DNA from 3 places in the Paenibacillus sp. V4I9 genome. Region 2 is predicted to be linked to each of the others. Evidence: predicted binding sites of a transcription regulator. Region 2 holds the regulator's gene; each other region holds the start of a gene.
What was found. Region 2 encodes Rex, which represses fermentation and respiration genes when NADH is low (regulators of the CRP and FNR family bind a similar motif). Its sites were predicted from a motif close to TTGTGAAATATTTCACAA; they were not measured.

Region 1 (9,867 bases), 3.2 Mb from region 2:
TCTAATGCTATCGTCCACTGTGCGACGAATGATGCTGATGACGGGGAGTGAACGTAAACGCATGTTACAGGGTAAAAAAAAGCATGTCTGGATTATTCTAATCTGTATCGCATTGTTCTGCTCATCCACAACCACCGCTTTTGCCTATGGTAAAGGGGCTAAGGGACCTGATGTCTATGCGGTGCAAGGGATGCTGAAGTCACTTGGCTACTATAGCGGACCTATTACAGGCTACTATGGTAATCAAACACAATCTGGTGTTAAAGCGTTTCAAAGCAGATATGGTCTTCCTGTGACCGGGAATGTAGATGATCAAACGCTGCAATCCATCCTGTGGGCTTACGGTAATTTAAAAATTGCCAAGAAGCAGACACCAATACCAACACCAACTACACCTAAGCCTACACCTAAACCGCAAGTCCCACCGACTACGGAATTAACGGTGGAGGAGCAGCAAATGCTGGAGTTGGTTAATAAGGAGCGTGCTGCAGTAGGACTTTCCCCACTGGCTGTTGACCTACAGCTTACCAAAACGGCTCGACTAAAAAGCCAAGATATGGTCGATAACAACTACTTCTCCCATGATTCACCGACGTATGGCTCACCATTCGATATGATGGAGAAATTCGGCATTACGTATAATGCGGCGGGGGAGAATATTGCCTGCAATCAAAGCGTGCAAGCCGCTCATGAGGCACTGATGAATTCTCCGGGCCACAAAGCGAATATATTAAGCAAAGATTACACCCATATTGGGATTGGCATCGTGAACGGCGGTCCTTGCGGTAAAATGTTTACTCAGCAGTTTATCGGGAAATAAGAAGAGAATCAATACAAGCCTCTGCCTGAACGAAGGGTGAGAGGCTTTTTTCATGTACATCCAGAGTCCCATATGGATTGGTTATTTCTCAGGCTGTTATTGGTGGAAAGATAGAGAAAATGCGTAGCACTTATTGTTTTATTTTGAATACAGTATAGTAGATTTATGCTGTATTAATTACCTCTCCATTACAGCCTATAAGGAGGCATATTGATGTTAAATATATTAGTTTTAGACTATGATTTCTCACACTCCTATTATAAGAATTCGGTATATCTATGGAATGAATTAAAAAAACTAACCAATTGTGTGCTCTTAACTCCTACACAGTATAATCCGACCATAAAGCTAGATGATATAGTAGATATGTGTCCATTCAAGCCGGATTTTATTATAATAAACGAGTTCGTTAATGATCATCATCAATGGAGCATGAAAGGTCTAGAAAAAGTAAATATTCCTATTGGCTATTTGCCACACGATGTAGATTCGTATGTAGATATTAGGAGGAAATACTTGCATCAAAACAAAATAAGCTTGATATTCCCATTATATAAAAATAGTTTTCTAAGACTCTATCCTGAATTTACGGATAAACTACGCTGGCTCCCACACCATGTAAATACAGAAATATTTAAGGATTATAATTTGGTTAAAGATACAGATGCGTTATTAATTGGTCGTGTTAATCAGCCTTATTATTCTTTACGCAAAAAAATATTACAAAAAATGAATGGTCATCCTGGCTTCGTCTACTTTGTTCATCCATATGACCAAAATTCTTCCAAAGTTTCATGGATAGAAGGTGAAGAATACTCCAGATTAATTAATCAATCAAAAATATTTTTTAATTGTTGCTCCTTGCTCAAATATCCACTTTTAAAATATTTTGAAACATTAGGTAGTCGAACTTTACTTCTAGCAGACACATGCTCAGATTTAACGGAACTAGGTTTTAATCCCGGTGAGCACTTCGTCGAGATTAACGAACACAATTTTTATGAGAAGTTTATATACTATGTAAACAATGAAATAGAGCGTAATCGAATAGCAACAAACGGTTATCATTTTATAAGAAGCAATCATACTACTGCGATAAGAGCACAACAACTTGTCTCTTACATTAATGCATTTCTAGGGCGTATTGGTTAACGAGTATGATACTTGGAATCATTGTATCGTCCCCATCAAGACTGATATTAACGAAAGAGTATTTGAAAACATTCATTACACAAAAGAAAATGTAAATACCAAAAAATCAAAAAAAGAAACTATATCGAAGGAAACCATTAAACAAATAGTAAAAGCGAATGATCTAGATACACAACTATATGAATGGGCAAAAGAAAATTTCGAAAATCGCTTAAAGACTTTAGATAGAAAATCGAAAATGGAACTAGAAACCTGGACGAAATCAGTTTGATTCAAGGGCTTCTGTACTTGAGTCATTTTTTTGATGAAACTTAAATAAGCAAGGTACCTAGAGACAACTAGGATATTAAGAAAATTTCGACTGACGAATTACAATGGTTAATGACGAAACCCCTTAGCGAGTTGGTTAAGGGGTTTAAACAATTTTGAATTTATATTGAAACATCATTATTTAAGTCTTTTCGGTTACATCACAGCTACACTTGTTTTCGGCTTATTCTTTACTTGGTTAGGTATTTTAAGTACACGAACGTTTTTGTCATTCATTAATAATGAGAAGGATGAAACGTGGGTTAAACGAATAATTACTAGAAAACGCCCCTATCATAATTGACAATGATAATCATTATCGAATATGAGGACTATCAGACTATGCATCGACGAGCTGTCTGATTCACAATTTCAGCCTGCTTGCCTGCTTGCCTGGGAGCATGGGATTGGCATGGTGTGGGAGACCTATCCACTGCTGCATATGGAAGCGTTCCGCGAAGCTTTCGGCGTAAAGCCTGGGGAGAAAATTATTGGCAGTTTGCATGTCGGCTACCCTGGCAAAATTCCGCCTGGACAAAAACGCATACCGGCCAGCGAACGTTTGACGGTTATAAAATGAGTACATAAAAAAAAGAGCCCCCAAGGGCTCTTTTATATTAGGTGGCAGATACCGGCTTAATCGCTTCTGTCCACTCCGTATATTTCTGCAGAGCAGCGCCTCGTTCAATGGCGTGCCGGGCTAAATAAATACCTTCCTCTATGGACCCAGCTTTCTGAGAAACCCACAATCGTACGGCACTGTTGAGTAGTACCATATTCAAGTAAGGAAGTTCGGCTTCTCCGCGAAGAACGGCTAATGCAGTTTCTCCTTGCAGCTGAGCGGTCCATTCAATCTCCGGCACCTCGACCATTAATTCGTAAATCTCAGGATCAACAATGAATAATTCACTGGCGCCTTCTTTAATTAGGTATGTCCGTGTGCGCTTGTTTACGGAAAGGTCTTCGGAGCCTTCCATGCCCTGCACAACAATGCCGCGAGAGACGCCCAATTCCATTAATAAATTGGTGATTTTCTCGAACACAGTACCGTGAAACACACCGACAGCCATGAAGGGTGCTTCCGTAAAGCGCAGCAGTTTCTCTGCTGTGTTGAACACGGTCCGCAGACCTAGTTCCTTGCGAAGTTCGCGCAGCTCGCCGAGCGGTGCACACCAGCTCTCCGTTGGTGCGAACAGGAAGCCTGTTCGCGCTGCAGCTGATACGAGCGCTTCACGTGACGCGTCAAGCGCGGGTACATCAAGTGCCGCTAGCACATCAGACAGCGTGATGCCCCATTTGGGCGGCATGCTCGGACTGCCGTGCAGCGTAGTGGGAAGTCCGCAGGCCGCGAGAACGAAAGCGGTCGGTAAAGTCGCGATGAACGAGCGGGTGCGTCCATCATAAGGTCCGGCGCAATCCATGCTGCCGGGTATTGGATAGGTATGGATACGCTGGCGCAAGGCATCGATGAAGGCCTTTATCTCTTCGGGGGATTCCATTTTAATGCGTTCTGCAACGAGAAAAGCACCCATTTGAGCTTGTGTAGCCGCTCCGGTTAGTATGAGCTCCGCTGCTTGGGAAGCCTCTTCATAAGTAAGATCTCTGGCTCCGCGCTTTCCGCGGCCTACTTCTTTTAATAAGGATATCATCGTTTGCGGCCTCCTTGGTTCTGATCCTTTAGTATTTGATACACCTTGACGATGGAGGTAGCGACGTCTACCATACGTTTACGTTCATTCATGGCTTGTTTACGCAAGAAATCGTAAGCCTCTGCTTCAGAGATACCCTTGATTTCACATAAGATCCGCTTAGCCTGATCGACCCATTTGCGCTCTTCAAGTTTAGAGTGAAGCTGTTCGCGCTCTTGCTGCCATTCGGTTCGTTGGAAATAATGATTCACACCAAGGAGCAGCGCACAGTGAATTTCTAGAGGACTCATCGCAGAACCGATTAAACCATCAATACCCGCGTCCATTTTACATTCATTAGAAGGAAAAGTGCGAGCATCACACCACCAGAATAGTGGAAGGCTGCGATGAGCAAGCACACGCGAGCGCCATGGCTCTACTTGATCAGGGCCTACTGATAATAATACCGCATCGACTTTGGGAATCATAAATGAAATTTCTTTTACATTAGATGCTACATATATACGAAATCCCAAATCCTTCAGTATCTCTTCAGGCAAGGATTCCTTTTCATTATCCGTAACATTCAGTGCGGTAGTCGACGACGAGGAGGAGGTAGCTGAGCGAGTTTGTTTAAACTCGTCGATCAGTATAAATGATTGTAACATTTGAATACCTCCTATCGTGGGTAGCTTTTTTCCAATGGCAACTTCATGTAAGGTTTTCTTGGTAAAATGATTTATTATACGGCATTACTATAGCATATGTATCTAAAATTTGTCGATATATTATAGAAATCTCACATGAAATTTTTTTGTGTTATGTTTATTGACATCTATCAATTGTGGTACTATAATCAAGTTAGAAATCGGCACAATGATGTGCCACTAACGAAGGCAATGGCGCCTATCCCCTTACAAATACGTAATCGGATAGGCTATTTATGTTCTATTTACTGAAAATCATCTAACATGCTGTTCACGATGATGTGACAGCAGTGGCAAAGAGGCCGATAAGCATCCCACACATGTTGGGGTATGTTTATCGGCCTTTTCTGTCAAAGAGCAACACATCTGGGTAGGAAAAAAGAAGGCGAAAAGCCTCACAAAAGGAGAGGGAAATCATGGTTGATCGGAAAAGTTTCATGCAAGTGGGGCACAAAGGGTCATTGTTCAGTTCATTCTTGTATTTCGACATGAGCTTCATGGTTTGGGTACTTCTTGGGCCGCTGGCGGTTATTCTCGCGAATGATTTTCATCTGGATGCTGCTGAAAAGGCGAATCTCGTTGCTTTACCTACCTTAGGGGGAGCGGTGCTTCGACTGGTGTTGGGTGTTTTGACAGATAAGATAGGTCCTAAGCTTACAGGACAAATCGGACTAACGTTAACTTTAGTACCATTATTCTGGGGATGGCAGTTTGCAGACACAATGGGTGATATGTACTTCGTTGCTCTGATGCTTGGTATTGCAGGGGCAAGTTTTGCGGCAGCATTACCACTTGCCAGCAGTTGGTACCCGCCACAGTATCAAGGTTTAGCGATGGGGATTGCAGGGGCAGGTAACAGCGGAACGATCTTTGCTACCTTATTTGCAAACCGAATAGCGCAGCATTATGGAGATTGGCATGTTGTTTTCGGCATTGCGATGATTCCGATTGCATTAACATTAATCGTCTTTAGTGTACTGGCAAAGGATAGCCCGAATAAACCAGCACCGAAAACGATTAAGGAGTACGGCAAGGTATTGAAACAGAAAGATTCCTGGTTGTTCTGTATTTTGTACAGTGTAACCTTTGGTGGTTTCGTTGGAATGGCATCGTACTTGACCATCTTCTTTAATACACAATACGGCTTAGCTCCAGTTAAAGCCGCGGACTTTACAACAATATGCGTGATTGGCGGAAGCTTCTTCCGTCCGGTAGGCGGATGGCTTGCAGACAAAGTAGGCGGCATTCGGATGTTAATGGGTTTATACGGCGTGGTGGCTTTGATGATGGCTGGTATTTCCACACTTCCATCACTTTCTTTGACAACAGTCATGCTATTCATTGCTATGATGGCTTTCGGTATGGGGAACGGATCCGTTTTCCAACTCGTTCCGCAGCGTTTCAAGACGGAACTTGGTGTTATAACTGGAATCGTAGGAGCCGCAGGTGGTTTGGGCGGTTACTTCTTACCCAAAATTCTCGGTAATTTGAAACTATCGACAGGCTCATTCACACCAGGGTTCCTAATTCTAAGTGCTATTGCGATTACATGTCTCTTGTTGATCGCCATAGTACAAGGTCAATGGAAGCGCACTTGGATCGGCGAAGGCGGCAAAGTGAAGGTAGCTCCAGCTTCAATGGATAGTATCCATGCTTAAGTAAAAGTTCAAGCCGCTGGTCTTATGGCCAGCGGCATATAATTAAATGCTTTTGCGCATGCAGCTTGATTGTCAGGCTGCATGCGCAAAGACGTTTACGACTTACCGTCTTTGGTAGTTCAGATTGGACTACTCAAGCTCCATATCCCAATTTTGTCATTTGGGGGCGCATGTTTTAATCGTAGCTCCCGAATGGCCCTTTTTAATCGGATGTGGATAAGAAAAATGGGATATAGAGATAGATATATTAGAGAGGAAGATGGCAATGACTCAAAAAGAAAAATTGGTATTAGTAGGAAATGGAATGGCGGGTGTTAACGCTGTTGAACATTTGCTTAAACTTACACCTGACAAATATGAGGTTACAATTTTTGGAAGTGAACCGCATCCGAACTATAACAGAATCTTGTTGTCCTATGTACTTGCCGGAGATTCCAAAGTAGAGGATATCGTCATTCATCCTTATGAGTGGTATGCGAATAACCACATTACCTTGCACACAAACCAAACGGTTACTGACATCGATACGGTCGCCCAAACGGTAACGAGCGATAAAGGGCTAACGGTTTCCTACGATAAATTAATTTTGGCTACAGGGTCCAATCCTTTCATGATTCCTTTGCCTGGAGCTGATAAAGAAGGGGTTATGGCGTACCGGACCATTCGTGATTGTGAAATTATGATCGAGTCCGCTAAGAAGTATAAAAAAGCGATCGTGATCGGTGGCGGTTTGCTTGGATTAGAGGCAGCTAGGGGCTTCCTCAACTTAGGGATGAAAGTCGATGTTGTTCATATCTTAGATACAATTATGGAGCGTCAACTCGATCGTACGGCTTCCAAAATGCTGCAAGCGGCACTTGAAGAACAAGGCATCAACTTCCTGCTCGAGAAGCAATCCGCTGAGATCGTGGGCGACAAGCGGGTAACCGGCTTGAAATTCAAAGATGGTACCGTTGCAGAGGCAGATCTTATCGTTATGGCTGTAGGTATTCGTCCCAATGTAGAGCTTGCGAAGAAGTCCGGAGTTGAGTGTAATCCCGGTATCATCGTGAATGATTATTTGCAAACGAGTGTTCCAAATGTCTATGCAGTAGGGGAATGCGCCATGCATCGAGGGATTGCTTACGGATTGGTAGCGCCGCTCTACGAGCAAGGGGCTGTACTTGCTAAACATTTGGCAGGCGTGGAAACGAGTCCTTATGAAGGATCTATCCTTTATACGAAGCTTAAAGTATCTGGTGTTGATGTATTCTCAGGCGGACAGTTCGGCGATGAGGAAGGATCGAAAGCCATCCGTATTCATGATGAGTTCACTGGTGTTTATAAGAAAGTTGTGATTAAAGACAATAAAATCATCGGTGCGGTTCTCTTCGGAGATACGGCGGATGGTACGAGACTTATGCAAATGATTCGGGAAGAAACTGATGTTAGCGGCTTGGAAAAAACAGCCATTTTGACGGATTCATCAGGAGGCGGAGCGGCATCTGGTGTTGCCGACATGAAAGACGATGCCATCATATGCGGTTGTAACGGCGTTACAAAAGGAACGATTTGTTCAGCGATCAAGGATCAAGGATTAACGACCGTTGATGAAGTGAAAAATTGTACGACAGCTTCTCGTTCTTGCGGTGGTTGTAAACCACTCGTTAGTGATTTGTTGGCATTTACACTAGGAGCTTCTTATGATAAAAACGCTGCGAAAGAGACGATTTGTGCTTGTACAGACCATACGCGGGATGAAGTCGTTGCAGCGATTCGTGAAAAAGGGTTATCCCATGTGCGTGAAGTGATGAACGTGCTTGGTTGGAAAAATGAAGAAGGCTGCTCGAAATGCCGCCCTGCGCTCAATTATTACTTAGGCATGGTAAGCCCTGAGACTTATAAGGACGATAGTACCTCACGCTTTGTTAATGAGCGTATGCACGCCAACATTCAGAAGGATGGTACGTATTCGGTTGTTCCACGGATTTATGGCGGTGTAACGAATCCTACTGAATTGAAACGCATTGCAGAAGTAGCTGAGAAATTTAATGTCCCTACTGTGAAGTTTACAGGCGGACAACGTCTAGATTTACTAGGTGTGAAGAAAGAAGATCTTACCGCGATGTGGGAAGCCCTGGATATGCCTTCAGGTTATGCTTACGGAAAAGCCTTACGTACGGTAAAAACATGTGTGGGAGAAACCTTCTGCCGATTCGGTACGGGGGATGCGATGGGCGTAGGTATCGAGCTGGAGAAACGTTTTGAACGCTTGAACACGCCTGCCAAGGTGAAGCTGGCCGTATCCGGATGTCCGCGAAATTGTGCCGAGTCAGGGATTAAAGACTTAGGAGTGGTTTCAGTGGATGGCGGTTGGGAGCTTTACGCCGGAGGAAACGGCGGTGTCAAGGTACGTGTTGGTGATCTCTTGACCACTGTCAAAACGGAACAAGAAATTATCGAATATACGGAAGCTTATCTGCAATACTATCGTGAATCCGGTAAATATGGTGAGCGCACAAGTGAGTGGGTACACCGACTTGGTATCGAGCATATTCGCGAAGTCGTAGAAAATGAAGAAGAGCGCAAACAATTGTGTGCTCGGATGGATCAAGCACTTTCAGTGACGAAAGACCCTTGGAAACAAGCGATTGATAGCAAAAAAATTCAGCGTGATCTGTATGAAGTCGTAGAGCTTAATTAGACAAAGAAGATAAGCCCGGGAGGAGCAAACCAATGAAAACACAAGAAGAGCAAATGGTATGGGTGCAGGCCGTATCTTATGAGGATTTAGCTGTAAACACAGGGAAAACGATTCGTTATCAAGGGGAAGAGGTTGCACTGTTCAAGCTGAAAAGCGGCAAGCTTCATGCGATTCAGAACCGCTGTCCGCATAAAGAGGGCGTTCTGGCAGAAGGAATTGTTTGTGATGACCACGTCTTCTGTCCGATGCATGATCGCAAGATTCATCTTCCTTCCGGTTTGGTTCAAGCACCGGATACAGGATGTGTACAAACGTATTCAACGAAAATACATGAAGGAACGGTGTTTATTGGGTTTCCAATAAACAAAGAATTAGCCTGCTAACGCTTCTGTTGGCCACAAAGGCATGATAAGATACATTGAAATTTTAGAGAGAGCTTTATCATCGGGGGTGGAGTGCGTTGAAATCTGCACTACTGACATTACCTAATGAACAACCCTCCTCCCATTGTTGCTTCTGCAGCATGCAATGCGGATTGGAGATTATGCCGAGTGAGAAGACGTCAGGTCTCACGATTAAACCAAGTCCAAACTTTCCTGTGGCGACTAGCCGTCTCTGTCAGAAAGGATTGAATGCACTGGATCATGTGCTTCATCCCGATCGGATTCTTGAGCCATTGGTTAGGGCGAGTGGGGAGCCAAGGCGGTGGCAAAACGTGACTTGGGACCATGCGTTTGCAGATATTGCTGAGCGGATCCAAAGACTGCAAGCGACGTATGGACCCGATGCCATTGGCGTGTATGGTGGGGGCTCACTTACCAATGAAGTTAGTTACTTACTTGGCAAGTTTACCCGAGTAGCACTCAAGTCTAAATACATTGATTATAATGGTAGATACTGTATGTCCTCA
Region 2 (9,867 bases):
AAGAGTCTATCACCAGTGTGGATATGGATACGAATCGATATTTCCGTCAATTTACGATCAATGTCACCGATTGGGGCGATGAGGATGATACGCGCAAAGACTCCGATGCGGATGGTTTAGGTTCTTCTTTTACAGAGTTCCATCAAGGTTTAAAAACAGCCTTACGGGATAAATTCGAGATCTTTGAAGACCGTGAATCCCAAGAGCAGATGATTCGTGAAGTTGAAAAGTCACTCGAGCATGATCAGCATCTGATGATTGAAGCAGGGACAGGAACAGGGAAGTCGCTAGGGTATTTGATACCATCCATTTATTATGGCATCAAGTATGAGAAGAAAGTGATCGTCTCTACGCACACGATTAATCTACAAGAACAGCTCCGTGAGCGGGACATTCCACTCTTAAAGGAGATTTTCCCTATCCCTTTCAAAGCTGCTGTGCTCAAAGGCAGAAGTCATTACTTATGCTTGCGTAAATTCGAGACAAAGCTAACATCACGTGATTACGAGAATGGCAAGGAAGATCCGATAACGGCAGCGCAGATGGTTGTATGGCTTAGTGAAACGGAGCATGGTGATGAAGAGGAGCTGCATTTTGGAAATAAGGGTGCGCAGTTCTGGTATTCAGTTGCAAGCGACACAGATTCTTGTTTGAATCGCATGTGCCCTTGGTATAAGAAATGCTTCTATCACCGCGCTCGGAATGATGCCAATACGGCCGATGTGATCATCACGAACCATTCCCTCCTCTTCACGGATATGAAGGCTGAAAACCGCCTTCTACCGTCTTACAAGCACCTTGTCATTGATGAGGCTCATCACTTCGAAGAAGTGGCAAGTAAGCATCTTGGTATTGAGCTGCATTCTTCAGCATTTTATCATTCGTTGATTTGGCTATATAAAGATAATCGCAGTGGCCAATTACCAATGCTGCGGTTTCGATTGCAGAAATCGGATGAGCAGCAGGAACGCACGGCCTCTTGGAGTCAAACCATTGACGGGCTCTATCCCAAAATCGTGCAAATCAAAGAGGATTGGGATCGGCTCAGCGAAGCGCTCTATGAACTGTTATCCTCAAGGAGCGATCCTTCGCAATCGGAAAACTCACAGTTCGTGCTGCGGATGAAGCCCGAAACACTTCCGCCCGAATGGCGAGAGCTTCTGATTATGGAAGACAATATTTATTTGAATGCGAATGATTTACTCCGCACACTTGATAAATTGTTAAATGAAGTGAAGGATATGCAGGAAGTTTTCGGGGTCCAAGGATTAGTCACCGATTTGAATGGCACGGTAAAGGAACTGTACAATCATCGGGATGCCCTGCACTTTTTTATGAAAATGGCCGATGAGGGTTATGTATATTGGATGGAAGCGGGCACCTATGCCAAATCGAAATCGCTGCAGCTTGTATCAGTACCTACCGATGTAAGTGGGCTGTTGCAGCAGCATTTCTTTGAGACCAAAGACAGTATTATCCTGACCTCCGCGACTTTATCTGTTAATAAATCTTTTCAATATTCAGCGGATCAATTAGGGTTAGTTATCCCTGAGGACGAAGAATCGGGCAAGCTGAAAACCGTTCAATTGCCATCTCCATTTAATTACAGAGAGCAAGCTCTCGTCGTAATTCCTCGGGACTTCCCGACGATCAAAGGTGCCGGTGATCCTGTTTTTATCAACGCACTTATTGGGTCACTTAGTGATGTTGCGAGAATTACCAAAGGACGTATGTTGATTTTGTGTACTTCGAATCGCATGCTTAAGCAAATTTATGCCGGCATGAAGGATCTCTTGAAGCCACATGGGATTACCGTGCTCGGGCAGGGGGTTGACAGCGGTAATCGGAGTAAACTGACCCGGATGTTCCAAGATAACAAAATGTGCGTCCTACTGGGCACCAGCTCGTTCTGGGAGGGTGTCGATATTCCAGGAGATGCCCTTAGCTGTCTAGCTATTATCAGATTGCCGTTTCAACCGCCCAATCATCCACTTGTTGAAGCTAAGTGTGAAAATATTAAGAAACGCAACGAGAATCCATTTATGAAATTTTCTGTGCCGCAGGCTGTCATTCGATTTAAGCAGGGCTTTGGCCGACTTGTCAGACGTGCATCCGATAAAGGCATCGTAATCATCTATGATACTCGTGTCATTGATACGTATTATGGCAAGCACTTCCTTTATTCATTGCCTGGTCCGAAGATTGAGCATATGACGACCGAGCAAATGTTACCTAGGATTGAAGAGTGGATGGGGGAGGCGTAGAGTTGAAAACACAAAAAATATCGGAAGCTGTCGTCCGGAGGCTGCCCATTTATTTACGCTTTCTGAATGAACTTGCAATGAAAAATGTTTCGACGGTATCTTCGCAGGATTTGGGTCAAAAGCTCGATCTGAATCCGGCACAGATTCGCAAGGATTTGGCTTATTTCGGGGAATTCGGTAAAAAGGGAATCGGCTACGACATTGCTTACTTAATTGAGAAGATCAGACAGATCCTGAAGTTGGATCGCCATATTCAAGTTGCTCTTGTTGGAGCAGGTAACTTAGGTCGCGCTTTATGCAATTATAATACTTATTTACGGAATGATATGAAAATTGTCGCAGTATTTGATGCATTGCCAAGTAAGGCAGGGGAATCGATCAACAATCTAATCGTTCAACCGATGCATGAGATGAAGAATGTTTTATCTGAATTAGGCGTTCGCATCGGCATCATTACGGTTCCTGCGAACGAAGCTCAAAATGTAGCCAATCAATTCATTGAATGCGGAATCGAAGCGATATTGAATTTTGCTCCAGTCATTATTAGGGTTCCTCCCGAAGTGCGCGTGCATCATGCAGATTTTACAACAGAATTGCAAAGTTTAGCTTATTATTTGGATTAGAAAAAGGCACGACCCAAAGCTTGGGTCGTGCCTTTTTATTTTTAGAAAATGAATCTGAATAGAACAAAATAGATCGAGAATGCAAGCACGATGCTGATTGGGATTGTAATAATCCAAGTGATCAACATGCGGCCAACCGTGCCCCATTGAACCTCATGGAAGCGCATGACACTGCCTGTTCCGATAATCGCGGAGGAAATAACATGGGTCGTTGACAATGGTTTACCCAAATGAGTAGAGAATTGAATAACGAGTGATGACGTTAAGTCCGAGGCAAAGCCATTGATCGGCTCGATTTTAACAATCTTACCGGAAACGGTTTTAATAATTCGCCATCCACCGATGGATGTTCCAAGTCCCATGGCCAGAGCGGCAGCAATTTTCACCCATACGGGTACTTCCAGGTCTGTTTGAACACCGGCTGCGACTAAACCAAATACGATAATTCCCATTGCTTTTTGTGCATCGTTTCCACCATGGGAGTATGAAAGTAATCCCGCGGATAAAATTTGCAAGGTACGGAATATGCGATTTAGTTTCGATCTTGAAGTGTTCCCAGACCATATAACGATGTACTTGATCAAGATCATAATTAGGTAACCTAGGGCGAAAGCAATAATGGGCGATAAAACCAAAATGATAATAATTTGAGTAAAACCATTCCAATTCACCGCAGAGACCCCAGCTCCAGCAATAACAGCTCCAGCAAGAGAACCAAGGAGTGTATGCGAAGAAGATGAAGGAATCGCCAGATACCAGGTCAACAAGTTCCAAATGATGGCCGCAAGTAAGGCAGCGATGACGATTTCAACGCCGTTTTCAATTTTGGCTGGGTTAGCAATGCTGCCTCCAACGGTTTTGGCAACCTTAGAGGAAACCATGGCTCCGACAAAGTTGAGAGTGGCGGCCATGGCGATGGCTACACGTGGACTTAATGCACGTGTGGAAATGGAAGTTGCAATCGCATTAGCCGTGTCGTGAAATCCATTAATGAAATCAAAAAGTAAAGCAAGCACAACGATAACGATTAAATAAGTTAACATGATTTCCTCCTAAGAGTTTTCCATTTGGAAAACTTTCTTCGTAGACATAGGACACGAATGTGCCTTATGAATAGCGAAGTACAACGCTATCAAGGATATTGGCTACATCTTCACAAGCATCCGTTGTTTCTTCCAAACGCTCATAAATTTCTTTTAGTTTAAAATCTTCGTACACATCTTTACGTGTGATGAAAATTTGGCGAATCCCTTCGCGCATCAAACGGTCTCCGTCATTCTCAAGGGAATTAATAGCAACCGTATGCTCGGGGATTTGCATGTATTTTTTCTTCGCCAGAAGCTTGAATGCATCCAGCATATGTTGGCAAGAGTCTACAATGACAGCCGAAAACTCTTTCATATAAGAATCTGTATGGGATACAGCAAGATAGTCGAAACGAGCAATTGTAGCTTCAATACCGTCTGTTACATCATCCACTTTGGAGGCTAGAACCATAATGTCTTCACGATCAATCGGTGTAATAAATACTTTGTTTAAACCTTTAAAAATTTCGTGAGTAATGGAATCGCCTGCATGCTCTAAATCGTTAATCGCTTTTACATACTCAATAGGCGGTTTATCACCCATCATGGCTGTGCGAAATAGTTGAGCAGTTTGCAATGCGTTTTCTGCAGCACGGATGAGAAGTTGCAAGAAATCGACTTCGTTCTTTTTCGTGAATAACGTTGTCATATAATCCTCCTATATTTTACTATATGTACTAGTTTTTGATCGAATATATAAGATAAACAGACCAAATGGTAGAAAAAACTCACAAAGTTAAAAGTATCATAACAATTGCATCGAAAGCAACGAAAATTCCGTGACATTTAACAATTTCTTAACATCACTTGGCTTCCTTGATTTTACAAGCCCGAAGATGTAAAGTTTAAAAAGCAATGTCTTTAATAGAATGAGCATAGAGAGGGATTTTTAGTATGAAAAAAACATTAATTACGAACGGTATTTTTATTTCAAATAATGAAGCAAAATCGTCTATAAAGGGCTGTATGGTTATTGAGGGCAGCCAGATTACATACATCGGTGAGGAAATACCTGAACCCCGAGAAAATTATGACGAAGTGATTGACGGCACGAACAAGCTTTATATGCCGGGTCTTGTGAATACGCATGGTCACGCAGCGATGTCGCTTTTACGTGGATACGGTGACGATCTTGCACTCCAAATATGGTTAGAAGAGAAAATGTGGCCGATGGAAGCCAAATTCAGCGCCCAAGATGTGAAGTGGGGGACACAGTTAACGATTCTAGAGATGGTTAAAGGTGGTACGACAACTTTTGTGGATATGTATGACCATATGAACGAAGTTGCTAAAGCCGTTGAAGAGTCAGGTATGCGCGGTGTTTTGACCCGAGGAATTATAGGTCTTTGTCCACCGGAAGTACAAGATGCTAAATTGAAAGAAGCCACCGAGTTTGCTAAAAACTGGCATGGCGGTGCGAATGGAAGAATCACGACCATGATGTCTCCACATGCACCCTATACATGTCCACCGGAGTATATAGAACGGATTGTTCAAGTGGCCCATGATTTAAACTTACCTATCCATACCCACATGTCAGAAACCAGTCGTGAAGTTCAAGGAAATGTTGATCAATACGGTTTAAGACCCGTTGCTCATCTAGAAAAGCATGGCGTGTTCAGCAGACCGACGCTTATTGCGCATGGTGTACATCTCACAGATGAAGAAATCAGTATCCTTAAGCAATATGATGTTCGTATTTCCCACAACCCAGGAAGCAATCTGAAGCTTGCTAGTGGTGTTGCCCGAGTTCCTGAACTTCTTCGTTCTGGCGTGAAGGTTTCGCTTGGAACGGATGGAGCGGCATCCAATAATAACTTGGATATGTTCGAAGAAATGAGACTCGCCGCGTTGATTCACAAAGGTGTTTCTGGCGATCCTCTAGCTGTGCCTGCTGCAGAGGCGCTTCTTATGGGAACGAAAATGGGTGCAGAATCCATCTGGTTAGACAATGTAGGCTTACTGCAGGCTGGTATGAAGGCAGACTTCATCGCACTGGATATCGACCAACCTCATTTCCTCCCGAAAACGGACTTCGTGTCCCATATTGTTTACTCTGCATGTGCAAAAGATGTAGTGGATGTGTGTGTAGACGGAAATTGGATTGTCCGCAAGGGTGAATGTTTAACACTTGATGAAGAAAAAATTAAGCGTGAGTTTGAACAATGCTTTGATAAGCTCATCGGCTAAGTGAATGCCTTTTAAGTTGGTCTGGGGAGGTGAGCGGCGTTCATGAATGCAAAGCGAACAAGGATCATAACATTCGGTGTATTTATTATTTTGACACTTGGTGTAGTGCTTAGCCGCTTTTATTTAAACGTTCAGAATGAGCACTGGGACGATAAGCGCAAAGCGGTAGAAACAGCGTATGAGAAAAGTATTATGACGAAAGCAACCAAGGTGGATTTCTTCTATGGAGATGAGCCGCTTCAAATCGTTTATGGGGAAGACAAGCTGGGTCAAGGCGTTATCGTTTGGGTTTCAGACAAAGATATACATGCTGAGATGACTTCTGAATCGTTCACTGAAACGCAAGTACGAGACACGGTGCTTAAAAAAGCTCCAGAGATTGAAATAGAACGTGTGCTGCCTGGCAAGCTTGGTAACGAATATGTCTGGGAAGTCTTCTATAAAAAGAAAGAAAACAGCGGTACACGCTATTTCTATGATTATTACAATTTCAAGGATGGACACTATATAGATACGTACCGACTCAGCCTGCATTAGGCTGAGTTTTGTTGTTTCCACTCATTTCATAAAGCTAATGTATGTATCAAGTGATATACTCATCGTATAGCAATTGAAGCAATAAAATACGTATAGAAAGGGGGACGTTGACTGATGAAGCTGCGTCTCTTACCTGTCGTCATGAGTGTTATTATCTCTGCTGGAGTTTTATTCGGTGGTTGGTTCGCTTATACAAGTTTAGCTATGGAGAATCCATTATCTGATATCATTGGCAAGGTTCCCGGTGTGGCAAGCTCAACGATGAAACTGGACAATAACCAAGTTGATATAGAAGTTAAACTAAACCCAGACGCCAATTTAAGAAATGTTGTCGAACGTATTCATAAGGATGGTGCATCCATTATCGGTAAGCGTTCTGTGAATATCGATGTGAAGAGCAACCCGTCTGAGAAACTGGATCAGTGGTGGTCTAAAGCATTATTTGAGGTAGCACAAGCGATGGAAACGAAGCATTATGCAGATATTCCAACAACTCTTCAGAAATATGCTGAGGGTGTTCCAAATATGAAAGTAGACAGTGAAATGGACCAAACTTATGTATATATTCGTTTGACAGATGGTGATGCCACTAAATTCATCATGCTACCTAGAACATCCCAGATAGGAGTGTGGCCGAATGAGTAAAATATATAAAGAAATTGGGATTGGATTTATACCGGTTCTTCTGATCTTTTTAGCTTTTCTAGGTGTGAATGTGATACCTATCTTGTTTGTTAGTGTATTGGGTGTTTCCTTGTTTTACATGATTAAAGGCCGCGGCGGTGCTGGGATATCTGCTGGTGGTGATCGTAAAAGCAAGAATCGTACACCTTCATATTTGACGTTTGATGAGATTGGTGGACAAGATCGCGCTAAGAAAGAATTGATGGAAGCTCTTGATTTTCTAATCAAGCATGAAGAAATTAAGAAATTAGGAATTCGTCCGCTCAAAGGGATTCTGCTTACTGGCCCTCCTGGAACAGGTAAAACGTTAATGGCTAAAGCTGCCGCACACTATACGAATTCTGTTTATATGGCAGCGTCAGGTAGTGAATTTGTTGAAATGTATGTCGGTGTCGGTGCAAGTCGTGTACGTGATCTTTTTAAGGAAGCTCGAACACGCGCTGTTAAAGAAGGCAAAGACAATGCGATTATTTTTATTGATGAGATTGATGTTATTGGCGGTAAACGGGATGGCGGTCAACATCGTGAGTACGATCAGACGCTGAACCAGCTATTAACTGAAATGGATGGCATTCATACGAATGATGCTCCCCGTATTTTGATCATTGCAGCAACGAACCGTAAAGAAATTCTTGACAGTGCATTATTGCGTCCAGGACGATTCGACCGTCACATTGAAGTGGACTTACCGGATAAGAAAGGTCGTTTGTCCATTCTCGATATTCATGTAAAAAATAAACCGCTGGCTCAAGGCGTTTCTTTGGATATGATCGCTGATCAAACCTTTGGTTTCTCTGGCGCACAGCTAGAGGGCGTTCTAAATGAAGCCGCCATTTATGCCATGCGAGAAGATAAATTGGCTATCGAACAGCACCATCTAGCTTCCGCCATTGATAAAGTGATGATGGGGGAAAGAACGGATAAAGAAACGGCGCAAGAGGAAAAAGAGCGCGTCGCTTATCACGAATTGGGTCACGCTATTGTTGCTGAAATTGTACGTCCTGGCTCTGTTTCTCAGGTTACTGTTAGTCCGCGGGGGAAAGCGCTCGGATATGTGCGTCATAATCCACCGAAAGATCATTATTTATACACCAAGGATTATATTGAGCAGCAAATCATGATTGCTCTCGGTGGCGCCGCGGCTGAAGAAATCTTCTATGGTGGACGCAGTACAGGTTCGCGTAACGATTTTGAGCAGTCACTTTCCATGGTTCGTAATATGATGGATTCCGGACTTACTTCCCTCGGGATCATTGACCGTGATATGGTGACGAAGGATCAGCTCATGAAAGAGAATACGATCATCCTTGATGCGCTCATGATTCGCACGAAGGAGCTGTTAGAGCAGCAGCATAGTGTATTCGAACATTCCTTTGCGATTTTGATGAAAGAAGAAGTTCTTTCTGGTGACACGTTCCGCAAGCTGTTTGATGCTTCTGTTTCGAAAAGTGCATAAGTTGACCGTTGGCCCCTGAGCCAGCGGTTTTTTCGTGTTGCTGATGGAATTTGCGTTATCCATCTTTGGTGAGTCAGAACTGATCGGAAAAAGAGGGAGCGGGTATGATTTTTTATGCCCATTAACTAACTGTGGATAAGTTGAGCTACTCCCCCATACGAACAGGAATTGTGTCAAAGCTGAGATAATCTCGCGAATGTTTTGTGTATACTAATGAAATTGGAGAACAAAAATTGTATGATATGATTGAGTTTTCAAGACGAGGTTGGATAGAGAATTCATTGAGAATGTGAATAATAAGAAGTAGGTAAAGGACGCAGCGTGAGAGAAGGAGAAACATGGTATGGTATTCAAAACAATTGGTGTAATCGGCGGAGGAACGATGGGACAGGGGATTGCTGAAATGCTCGCTGCCCGCGGTTTGGACGTATTACTCGTTGAAAAAACAACAGATAAGCTGGAACGCGCAATTGAACAGATTACGGTCAGCTTAGATAAGCAAATAGAACGGTGGTCATTGACAGAAGCGGAGAAAAAGCTGATTTTAGCCAAAATCAGAAAAGCCGATTCACTGCAAGATATGGCTGCTTGCGATATGGTTATAGAGACAATTTCAGAAGACTTGAATGCTAAAAAGCATGTATTTTTCCAACTGAATCAAATTTGTTCACCAGCCATTATTTTAGCAACGAATACATCCACTCTTAGCGTGACGGAGATTGCGGCAGTTACCACGAATCCCGAACGCGTGATTGGACTTCATTTTTTGCATCCCGTGGCGAAAATTGATCTCGTCGAAATTATCCGAGCGATGAAAACCTCGGACGAAACCTTCAAACAAACCCGCCATTTCGTGGACGAGCTTATTTTAAAGAAAAGTATTAAAGTCACGGAGTCGCCTGGCTTCATTACAACAAGGCTTATTTGTACATTGATCAATGAAGCGCTGCACACACTGTCCGAAGGAGTAGCTTCCGCTGAGGATATCGATAACGCCATGCGGATCGGCTATGATTTCAAATATGGTC
Region 3 (9,867 bases), 2.2 Mb from region 2:
TTACCGTTTCTTCTTTCAGCATGTTTTGTTTCCGTGGGACTAATGTATTCAGCGAAAATAAAATTATTTGGAATATGATGTGTCCTTAGATCAGCCGCTTAAGCCGGGCATCAATCATCTGACTGCCGTATGTAGTCATCCGAATCCCGGTCCATGATCGTAATGCTTAATGTTTGGGTGATGGTGGTTGAATTAGGCCGTTTTTCTAATAGTAACGCAAGGTATGAGCGGTGATGCCGGTAAGGTTAGAAATGGCTTGAATACTCAAATATTTTTCCATAGAGTAAGTTTACATCTTAGAGTGCGCTCTAAGTCAATAGAGCCACGATAAAAACGATGCAAAAATCACATTTGCATCCGGATTGGCTCGCCGCAGTAACGCTTTTATCCTTGCCATCATTTCGTTAGGATCAAATGGTTTCTCCAAGTAATCCTCTGTGCCAAGGTCGAAACCTTTAAGCTTGTCTTAGCTTTCGACTTAAAAGACGCCTAAACTCCTGGTGAGCGTCTTGTCATTTAATCATTAGCTTTCTTTGGCCACCTATGTATATAAATGCCCAGTTTTCCGAGAAAACTGGGCATTTATCATTACGGTACTTTTACAACAAACGGTACAGTAAATACTTTACCGTTCTGCTGGAATTGTCCCCAAATCTTATATACGCCGCTATGCGGGAACGTCGTCATAAATTTGGCATCCGGTCCTGACGCCTTTTCATCTGTCGGATGCACGTGCAGATAATTTTCTGCATCTTGGGTTAAGATCACGACGTGTCCAACTGCTCCTAAGTAAGGCTGTAGGTCTATTACAGGTTGCTTCGACTGAGCGTCTTTAATATTGAAGTTCAAGTTTAGTTCCATGCCCGCCATAAGGTGATCTATCGATAGTGTTACTTCCTTACCGTCCACCACTTTAGTTAATGTTGCATCAGGTTCAATTGATTTTTGAGCAGGCAGTTCTCCTAGAACCGTAATCCATTGGTTCTTACTCATTGCTCCCATGCCCGTGGGAGTGATATCGGCGATCACTTTGAATTCACCTGCAGTCGGAAATTGTGTGGTAACGGTAAACTCACCGTTTCCTTTGTAATCTGGGTGAATGTGGTTAAAGAAAGATAAATCTTTGCTGACAATGATAAAGTGCATCTGTTTTTCATGTACGGTATCAAATTTATCAATCGATTTGCCGTCTTTATCCTGAATTTTAATCGTAATCGTTGTATCTTGGTTCGGCATTGTCTTATCACTAGAAAGCTTAAACTGTGCTTGGACATTTCCTGCTTGTGTGGAAGCTGCCTCTTTTGCCATGCCGCTATGGTCCATTCCCGCTGTAACGCCTTGCGCGGCATTATTCGTTGATCCTGACGTCCCGCTATGCGAAGAATGGTCCATCGAACTGCCTGATTTTCCGCATGCCGTTAAGAGCGCAGCCGTAAGTAAAATTGAAATCGCTACTTTTTTCATGATTTCCTCCTATTGTTCTTAAGGGGCCCCCTCAAATAATGTCTAAACTCTTATCGAAGCAATTCGGGAAGAATGACCGCTTTGCATCTCTACAGATGTTCCTTCACCAACCTGACTTTCCATTCGAATGGTTCCTCCATGTGCTTCCACCAGTTTTTTTACGATCGTTAATCCAATCCCACATCTTCATTCATACCAATCCCAGTATCCGATACAATAATAACCACCGCGTGTTTCGCTCGTTCCGAGCGCACAACCCGCATAGCCGATTTTTAAAGGGGTTGGCGTTTCGATCCCTGAGATCGCTTTGTTTAATGCTTCAGCCATTTCAAGCCCTGCATCTTCTGCTCCACGGCAAAAGTTACACGCATGTATGCCGATTATAACTTCACTCGTTGCAAGCGTAGAGCGTTTAACACAACGGATACTGAACTGAGTGCCATAGCAGCTCCAGCTACCCAAGGTGCTAAAAGTCCAAGTGCCGCAATCGGAATCCCGAGCGTATTGTAACCCAGTGCCCAAAACAGGTTCTGTTTAATGTTCGTCATCGTTTTACGGCTCATATAAATGGCGTCTGTAATGCTTGTAAGTTCTCCGCGCATCAGTGTCACGTCTGCTGCTTCCATCGCAATGTCAGTGCCGGTGCCGATAGCTATGCCGACGTCCGCAGTCGCAAGAGCAGGAGCATCGTTGATGCCATCACCCACCATGGCCACTATCTTTCCTTGTCCTTGAAGTTTCTTCACTTCTTCGGCTTTGCCTCCCGGAAGAACTTCCGCGAGAACATGATCGATGCCAACTTGCTGCGCTATTGCATGTGCTGTTCGTTTGTTGTCACCTGTCATCATGATGACCTCGATGCCCATTTGTTTTAAGCGAGAAACTGCTTCTTTTGATGTGTCTTTGATCGTATCTGCTACGGCTACCATACCTGCGTACTTATTATCCACCGCTGCGAGCATAGCGGTTTTACCTTCAGATTCGAGCTTTTCCATAGCAGTATCTGCTTTACCGAAATCGATGGCTTCACGCTGCAGGAGCTTACGGGTTCCTACTAACACTTCCTTGCCTTCTACGATGGCTCGAATTCCGTAGCCGGGAATGGCTTCAAACTGCTCTGTAGCGGTAAGTATGATACCTTTAGCAACAATCCCAGCAACAATCGCCTCAGCAAGCGGGTGCTCTGACTGTTTTTCGGCTGAGCCGATTAGTCTAAGAATTGTATCTTCTTCATCCACGTTTTCAATTTGAACGTCTGTAAGTTCCGGTTTGCCTTTAGTTACCGTACCCGTTTTATCAAGCACGATGGTTTGCACTTTTTGCATCGATTCTAAATGTTCTCCGCCCTTAAACAGGATGCCAAATTCCGCCGCGCGACCAGATCCGGCCATAATCGATGTCGGTGTTGCAAGACCTAAAGCACAAGGGCAAGCAATGACAAGGACAGCAATAGCTTTTTCCAACGCAGTTGCAAACTCACCAGGAGCAACCCAGATATACCAAATCAGAAATGTTACAACAGCAATTCCTACAACAATCGGGACAAAAATACCCGAAATCACATCTGCGATACGCTGAATAGGTGCTTTAGAGCCTTGGGCTTCTTCTACAACTTTGATAATTTGAGCGAGAGCTGTCTCTTTCCCAACACGGGTTGCTTTTATTTTTAAGCTGCCGTTTTTATTAACTGTAGCGCCAATAACGGCGTCACCGGATTTTTTTTCAACAGGGATACTTTCCCCAGTAAGCATGGATTCATCAACAGCCGACAAACCATCTACAACCTCACCGTCGACTGGGATTTTCTCACCCGGTTTTACAAGAACAATGTCCTCAATGACAACTTCTTCAACTGGTATAGCCATTTCTTCACCATTCCGAATGACTAACGCTGTTTTCGCTTGAAGCCCCATCAATTTTTTGATGGCTTCAGAAGTTCGTCCTTTCGCCAACACCTCAAACAGTTTACCTAAAATAATCAAAGTAATAAGAATTGCGCTTGTCTCGTAATACATATCTGGCGCATGGTGGTGAACATCAGCAGAAGTTGCCCACTGCAGCGTTAGGTATAAACTATAGAAGTACGCGGCTGATGTTCCGAGAGAAACAAGCACATCCATATTGGCGCTTTTATTACGAAGGGCTTTGTATGCCCCTACGTAAAACTGCCAGCCGATAATAAACTGTACTGGTGTGGCAAGCACAAGCTGCACCCAAGGGTTCATCAAGAACTCTGGTAAGTAAATCCACGATGTAAATGTAAAGTGGCTCACCATTGCCCATAGAAGTGGTAACGAAAGGATTGCCGATACCGCTAAATGTATTTTCTTGTGGCGTATCTCTTTTTGCTTATAATCGCCCTTCGATGCTTCTTCTTCTTTACGCATGGCTTTGTATCCCAGTTGATCAACTTTGTTAACCATATCGCTTACAGAAATTTCGGTAGCGCTAAACTCAACATGGGCAGTTTCTAATGCAAGGTTAACAGTTGCTTTACTGACCCCTGGCATTTTATTTAAGCCTTTCTCAATTCGTGTTGCGCATGCCGCACATGTCATACCCGTAATTTGCAGACTTGCCTGTTGCTGTTCTAATGGTTTCTCCATTTCATACCCTCCTACACCTATATACCCCTGTGGGGTATATTTTTTTCAAAAAAAAAGGTGTTACATTGGAGCCGCATGAAGCGGCTCAATTATCTTTATTTCGCAACGTCATAGCCTTGATCTTCAATTGCTTCTTTAATGACGTCCAAAGAAACTTGAGACTCATCGAAATCTACAGTTACGGATCCACCACTCAAATCAACTTTGCCGGAAGCACCAAGTTTCTTAACTGCGCCTTCAACGGAATTCACGCAATGACCGCAGGACATACCCTCAACTTTGAGTGTAACTGTTTGCATTCCTATTCTCTCCCTTATTATTTCATCAATTTATTCATGGTAACCATGAGTTCTTTAATAACCTCATTATCGCCTTCTTGAATGCGTTCGATCACACAGCTGTTTAGATGATGCTCGAGAAGCAGTTTCCCAACACCGTTTAAAGCTGACTGAACCGCGGCGATTTGATTTAACACATCGTCACAATACGTATCCTTCTCAATTAGACCTTTCACACCGCGAATTTGTCCTTCGATGCGATTGAGCCTAGAAATTAAATTATTTTTTGTTTTATCAGAATGATGACTTTTTCGATCACTGCCCGAATGACAACTGTCCTCATTTAATTCTTGTTTATCATGTTGTTCCATTGCCTTTCCCCCTCACATTCAAAATATACCATACCCCCATACCCTATATCAAGCCCTTTTTAAGATTTTTTTCCATAAAAATAATTGGGTCTGCCTATAGAGATTACCAGCCAAACTTCACAAGTGTATACATGATAAAACCTAATGAAATCGCGGCAGAGAGAATAGTCATAATAACCACCCAGGGTACCTTAGACTTGTGTTTAAATAAACGATACATCGATACAAGCATCGTTATAATGGTTACAATGATCATGATACGTCTAATCCATAATGCTGCTGACATTGTCGCCATCATATTCGTTGAGCCGCCCAAGAGAAGTAAAATCCCCATATGAAGCCAGTGATGGGATGAAGCCAGAAAAGAAAAAATAAGCGATAATATACTTGTAGCTGTTTGACTTTTTTTATATTTCATCCTGTGTCCCCTTGTTTTTTAATAGAGCTTCTGTAAATTTTTCAAATCCCTGATGAACCAGTTGTTGATCAGCTTTTGTCATGTGTTGCAAAACATTTTGATAAAATCGAATGGACTGCTGACGAACCTGCTCAATTGTCCGTTCACCTTTTTCCGTAAGAGAAATTAACATTTCTCTTCGGTTTTTTTCGTTGATTTCACGGCGTACAAAGCCTCCTTTTACAAGCCCATCAACAAGTCGGCTTACTGAACTTCGTTCTAGATGCAGCCTATCTGCTAATTCACCAAGTATTAGAGTGGAGCTCTCCACTTCTTGTAGAGCATATACCTGTGATACTGAAAGTTGAAATCCACATGGGGTTACGGTTTGTTCTAATAAACCAAAAAGCCTAATAAATTTTTGTACATTCAATCGAAGTTCCAAAATATCGTTTATTTCCAAAATAACCAACCCCTTATGTGTATAATACATATATTGTATTGTACACATAAAATCCGATAATGGAAATAAAGTGTAATGAAAATACAGATTATCCCCCATGTTGGTCAAGTGAATAGCATCTTGTGATATGTTTGACGGTAGTTCAGTTTCTCTTGTTCGATGAATCTTGTCTTAGCGAAGAGGATTGCAGTCATGACTTCTTTGGTTACCCACTACTATATTTTCATAACGTTAATAAAGTTGTAATACTTTGTTCAAACCGTATTCACATATTATGTGAAAAAAATCACATACGTGGAGTAAGATAGAAATATATAGCAAATCAAATTGAAAACAGAAGGTGATCCACTTGAACCAATCTCGCAAACATGAAAAACGATTGATGTACCTGATGTTCATTGTTGCTTTTGTCATGCTGCTCTCTTTTATCCGCAAGTTTTTTTGAACATATGAAAGTTACAAAGGAGATGAGTCCATATGCCTATCTACGATTCCGTATTTTATAGCCGCCTACTCACTGAGACCACACTGGCATTTCATATCATTTTCGCTACCATCGGCGTTGGCGTTCCGGTCATGATTATGTTAGCTGAATTAGCCAGCATTAAACGTAAATATCCCTATTATGCGTTGCTGGCACGAAGATGGGCTCGGGGATTCGTGATCACCGTTGCTATTGGGGTGGTTACTGGTACTGCAATCGGGCTTCAACTCAGCCTATTGTGGCCGAAGTTCATGGAGATTGCTGGGCAAGCCATTGCGCTTCCGTTATTTCTGGAAACTTTCGCCTTTTTCATCGAGGCTATCTTCTTAGGCATTTATTTATACACATGGGAACGATTAAAACCTAAACATCATCTATTACTATTAGTTCCTGTTGTAATTGGCTCCTCTGCTTCAGCATTTTTTATTACGACTGTGAATGCATTTATGAATACGCCGCAAGGCTTCACTCTAAAAGATGGCTTGATTACGAATGTACAGCCGATTCTAGCTATGTTTAATCCATCCATGCCTACCAAAGTGGCACATGTACTTTCCTCAGCCTATATGACCAGCGCATTCATCTTGGCTGCTATAGCGGCCTACTCCCTTCTAAGGAAAAAAGGGGACACTTTATATGCTAAGAAAGCTTTAAAGCTAACCGTTACTGCTGGGCTCGTGTTCGCCATAACTACGGCAATGATCGGTGATTTATCAGCCAAATTTCTAGCTCATACTCAGCCTGAAAAACTTGCCGCAGCCGAGTGGCATTTTGAAACAACAAAGAATGCACCGCTCGTACTTGGTGGTATTTTGACTGAAAATAATGAGGTTAAATATGCGTTGAAAATTCCGTATGCACTAAGTATCTTGGCAGGTGGAACTCCAGGAACTGAGGTCAAAGGGCTGAATGATATTCCGAAGGATCTCCGACCTCCTTTATACGTACATTATTTCTTTGACGCCATGGTTGCTATAGGTATGTTTGTGATTGTCGTCGCCATTAGTCATATGTGGTACGCACGCAAAAAATCCCGTAAACCTTATCCGAGATGGCTTCTAGCGATTATCGTTGTGTGTGGTCCTCTTTCCATGCTAGGCATCCAATGTGGATGGTTTTACGCGGAGGTTGGTCGCCAACCATGGATTCTGCGTGGATATATGAAGGTAGCAGATGCCGCTACAACTTCACAAGACGTGGATACGATGTTACTACTGTTCTGTTTACTCTATATCGTTTTAGCACTGACCGCAGTAAAAGTATTATCCAAACTTTTCAGAAAAAACGATGTTGCAGATGAACTGATTGCACTTGGTATTTTCGGGGGGAGGACCAAAGAATGAGTCTAGAACTTGTTGGAATAACTGTTTTGTGGATCTTTTTATACGGATATTTAATTGTGGCATCCATTGACTTTGGTGCGGGTTTCTTCAGTTACTATTCGGTTATTACGATGAAACAGCATATCATTCATAAAATCATTGAAAGATATTTATCTCCTGTCTGGGAAGTTACTAATGTATTCTTAGTTTTCTTCTACATCGGTATGATTGGTTTCTTCCCTGAAACGGCACGTTATTATGGGACCGCGTTACTTGTACCTGGCAGTTTGGCTATCATATTGTTAGCTATAAGAGGAGCCTACTACGCTTTCAGCAACTATGGTTCCAAGGATAACAAATGGTACATGCTGCTCTATGGAGCAACTGGCTTGCTCATCCCTGCAACCCTTTCTACAGTGCTAACCATTTCTGAGGGTGGAATCATCGTTGAACAGAACGGCATGATCAATCTAGATTGGAGTAAGTTACTTGGGAGTCCTTATACTTGGTCGGTCATCTTGCTGTCGCTAGTCAGCGTTCTCTATATTTCATCCATGTTCCTTTCCTACTATGCCTATAGGGCAAAAGACTATCCCGCTTTTGGAATTTTACGAGGCTATGCTCTTTTCTGGAGCGGACCTACTATTCTTGCAAGTCTGCTTGTCTTTTTCGCCATAAACCAGCAAAACCAAGAACATTTCCGCAACATGCTTAACCTGGGATGGATGTTCGGAGCATCATTTCTCTGCTTTTTAGTTGCCGTCTACTTCCTTTGGAAACAAATCAAGCTAGGTCTAGCGTTTATTTTGGTACTTTTGCAATTTGCTTTTGCTTTCTTTGGTTATGGTAAGGCCCATTTACCGTATCTTTTATTTCCATACATCTCCATTCACGAAAACTTTACGAATCAAGCCATGGGAACTGCGCTAGTCATCGCCTTTATTGCAGGGCTTGTTATTCTAATCCCATCTCTGTTTCTGCTTATGCGTCTATTTCTTTTTGATGCTGATTATGTACAAGGTAAATTTATAAAGAAGGGTGATTAAACCTATGGAAAACTTATTAATCCAATATGCTCCACCGATATTTGTTCTATTTTCACTTGTTTTTATGATTCTGTGGGTACCAAGAGCTAACGACGTGAAAGAATAATCAGTAAGGCAAAGAAGTCGACTATACGCTAGTCGACTTTTTACTTATGATTCATTTTCGATATCATCTTCCATGTCGTCTTTGAGCTTTTTAGGCATTTTTTCTGGTTTACTTCCAAACCACTTCGTGTAGAGAGCTTCATAAGTTCCATCCTTGGATACTGCTTGAATAGACTTATTGATCCTTCCCATGTACATGTTCCGCTTTTTAGCAACGATTGCGTAGCTATCTTTGTTGAAAACTTCTCCTACTTTTTTAGCTTTTACATCTGCTGTGTTTTGCAAATAATCTTGAATACTGTGCTCTTCAAAAATGACTGCATCAACGGTTTTATTTTTCAAATCATCGTAAGCATCAGAGATATTCGCATAGCTCCTAATTTTGATCCCTTGAATTTCACTCGCAAAATGATAAGCTGTCGATCCGTTCCTTGTTGCCACCACTTTCTTGGCCAAGTCATCTTTGCCTTTGATTCCCTCGTTATCTGATGCGGTGAGTATCGCTTCTCCCGATTGAAAATAAGGATCTGAATAGTCTAATTTGTTCTTGCGGGCATTCGTGATGGTCATTCCGGCAATTGCGAGATCCACATCACCAGATTTTACACTTTTGTTCAACTCACCGTATTCCATGGCTACCCATTCATATTTTATTTTCGCCTTTTTAGCAATGGCTTGCCATAATTCCACTTCAAAGCCTTTCTTCTCATCCCCCTCTGTATATGTGAAGGGACGGGTGTTTTTCTCGATACCAACTTTGATCGACTCATCTTTCGAACATCCTGTGGAAGCCAGTGTTACCAAAAGAACGACCAACAGAGTGATCCCCTGCTTGCTTCGAACTCGTATATTCATTGCCTTTTATGCCCTCCTTATCAGGTAAACAACGGTATTATTTGTAAATTGTTAAACGGTTATGCAGATAGGGCAGCATATATTGTGCAAGTTGTCTTTCAGCCGTATGAAAAAGACCAATCCGCAAAATCGCGGATTGGTCTTTTATCTTCTTCTAACAATTATTTTAAAATTTAACCATGAGAGCTGTCACATACATAATAAGAATTCCTGCAGTGAGCCCTCCAAAATTCAGCCAAGAAACAGGAGAAAGATTTCTTTTCTCGGATTCTTTAAGAATCATTTTGGATATGACATAAATAACCTGCAGTATGGCACCAGCGCCTATGCCGAAGAATAGCGCGGCTAATGTATCGTTAAAAATAAATCCGCCTACCCAAGTTCCAATAATGGCGGGTCCACCGGCGATCAATGCTAAGGTGACAAAAGTCTTCCAATTCGGACGATCATTAAGCAGTGGGGCTGCGATTCCGACA

Region 1: the regulator Rex is predicted to act here: its motif matches at 5,000-5,017, upstream of QFZ81_RS06085 (nitrate/nitrite transporter).
Region 3: the regulator Rex is predicted to act here: its motif matches at 5,854-5,871, upstream of QFZ81_RS10130 (cytochrome ubiquinol oxidase subunit I).

What each region holds. Positions count from the first base shown of each region.
Region 1 is NZ_JAUSZE010000001.1:1,238,687-1,248,553, forward strand. Features, by position in the region: gene QFZ81_RS06060 (peptidoglycan-binding protein) at 1-820, shown strand, start outside; gene QFZ81_RS06065 (glycosyltransferase family protein) at 1,034-1,972, shown strand; gene QFZ81_RS06070 (nitroreductase family protein) at 2,607-2,861, shown strand; gene QFZ81_RS06075 (anthranilate phosphoribosyltransferase) at 2,899-3,930, opposite strand; gene QFZ81_RS06080 (ANTAR domain-containing response regulator) at 3,927-4,577, opposite strand; gene QFZ81_RS06085 (nitrate/nitrite transporter) at 5,033-6,274, shown strand; gene nirB (nitrite reductase large subunit NirB) at 6,540-8,957, shown strand; gene nirD (nitrite reductase small subunit NirD) at 8,990-9,340, shown strand; gene QFZ81_RS06100 (molybdopterin oxidoreductase family protein) at 9,418-9,867, shown strand, end outside.
Region 2 is NZ_JAUSZE010000001.1:4,400,739-4,410,605, reverse strand. Features, by position in the region: gene dinG (ATP-dependent DNA helicase DinG) at 1-2,264, shown strand, start outside; gene QFZ81_RS20670 (redox-sensing transcriptional repressor Rex) at 2,267-2,887, shown strand; gene QFZ81_RS20665 (inorganic phosphate transporter) at 2,929-3,930, opposite strand; gene QFZ81_RS20660 (DUF47 domain-containing protein) at 3,995-4,621, opposite strand; gene QFZ81_RS20655 (amidohydrolase) at 4,867-6,162, shown strand; gene QFZ81_RS20650 (cell wall elongation regulator TseB-like domain-containing protein) at 6,205-6,699, shown strand; gene QFZ81_RS20645 (hypothetical protein) at 6,814-7,344, shown strand; gene QFZ81_RS20640 (AAA family ATPase) at 7,337-8,839, shown strand; gene QFZ81_RS20635 (3-hydroxyacyl-CoA dehydrogenase family protein) at 9,183-9,867, shown strand, end outside.
Region 3 is NZ_JAUSZE010000001.1:2,222,319-2,232,185, reverse strand. Features, by position in the region: partial or broken gene QFZ81_RS10180 (hypothetical protein) at 1-75, shown strand, start outside; gene QFZ81_RS10170 (hypothetical protein) at 589-1,464, opposite strand; gene QFZ81_RS10165 (ATP-binding protein) at 1,507-1,641, opposite strand; gene QFZ81_RS10160 (hypothetical protein) at 1,651-1,791, opposite strand; gene QFZ81_RS10155 (heavy metal translocating P-type ATPase) at 1,845-4,070, opposite strand; gene copZ (copper chaperone CopZ) at 4,166-4,369, opposite strand; gene QFZ81_RS10145 (metal-sensitive transcriptional regulator) at 4,387-4,719, opposite strand; gene QFZ81_RS10140 (hypothetical protein) at 4,823-5,137, opposite strand; gene QFZ81_RS10135 (MarR family winged helix-turn-helix transcriptional regulator) at 5,127-5,579, opposite strand; gene QFZ81_RS10130 (cytochrome ubiquinol oxidase subunit I) at 6,057-7,406, shown strand; gene QFZ81_RS10125 (cytochrome d ubiquinol oxidase subunit II) at 7,403-8,431, shown strand; gene cydS (cytochrome bd oxidase small subunit CydS family protein) at 8,436-8,537, shown strand; gene QFZ81_RS10120 (substrate-binding periplasmic protein) at 8,582-9,391, opposite strand; gene QFZ81_RS10115 (ZIP family metal transporter) at 9,558-9,867, opposite strand, start outside.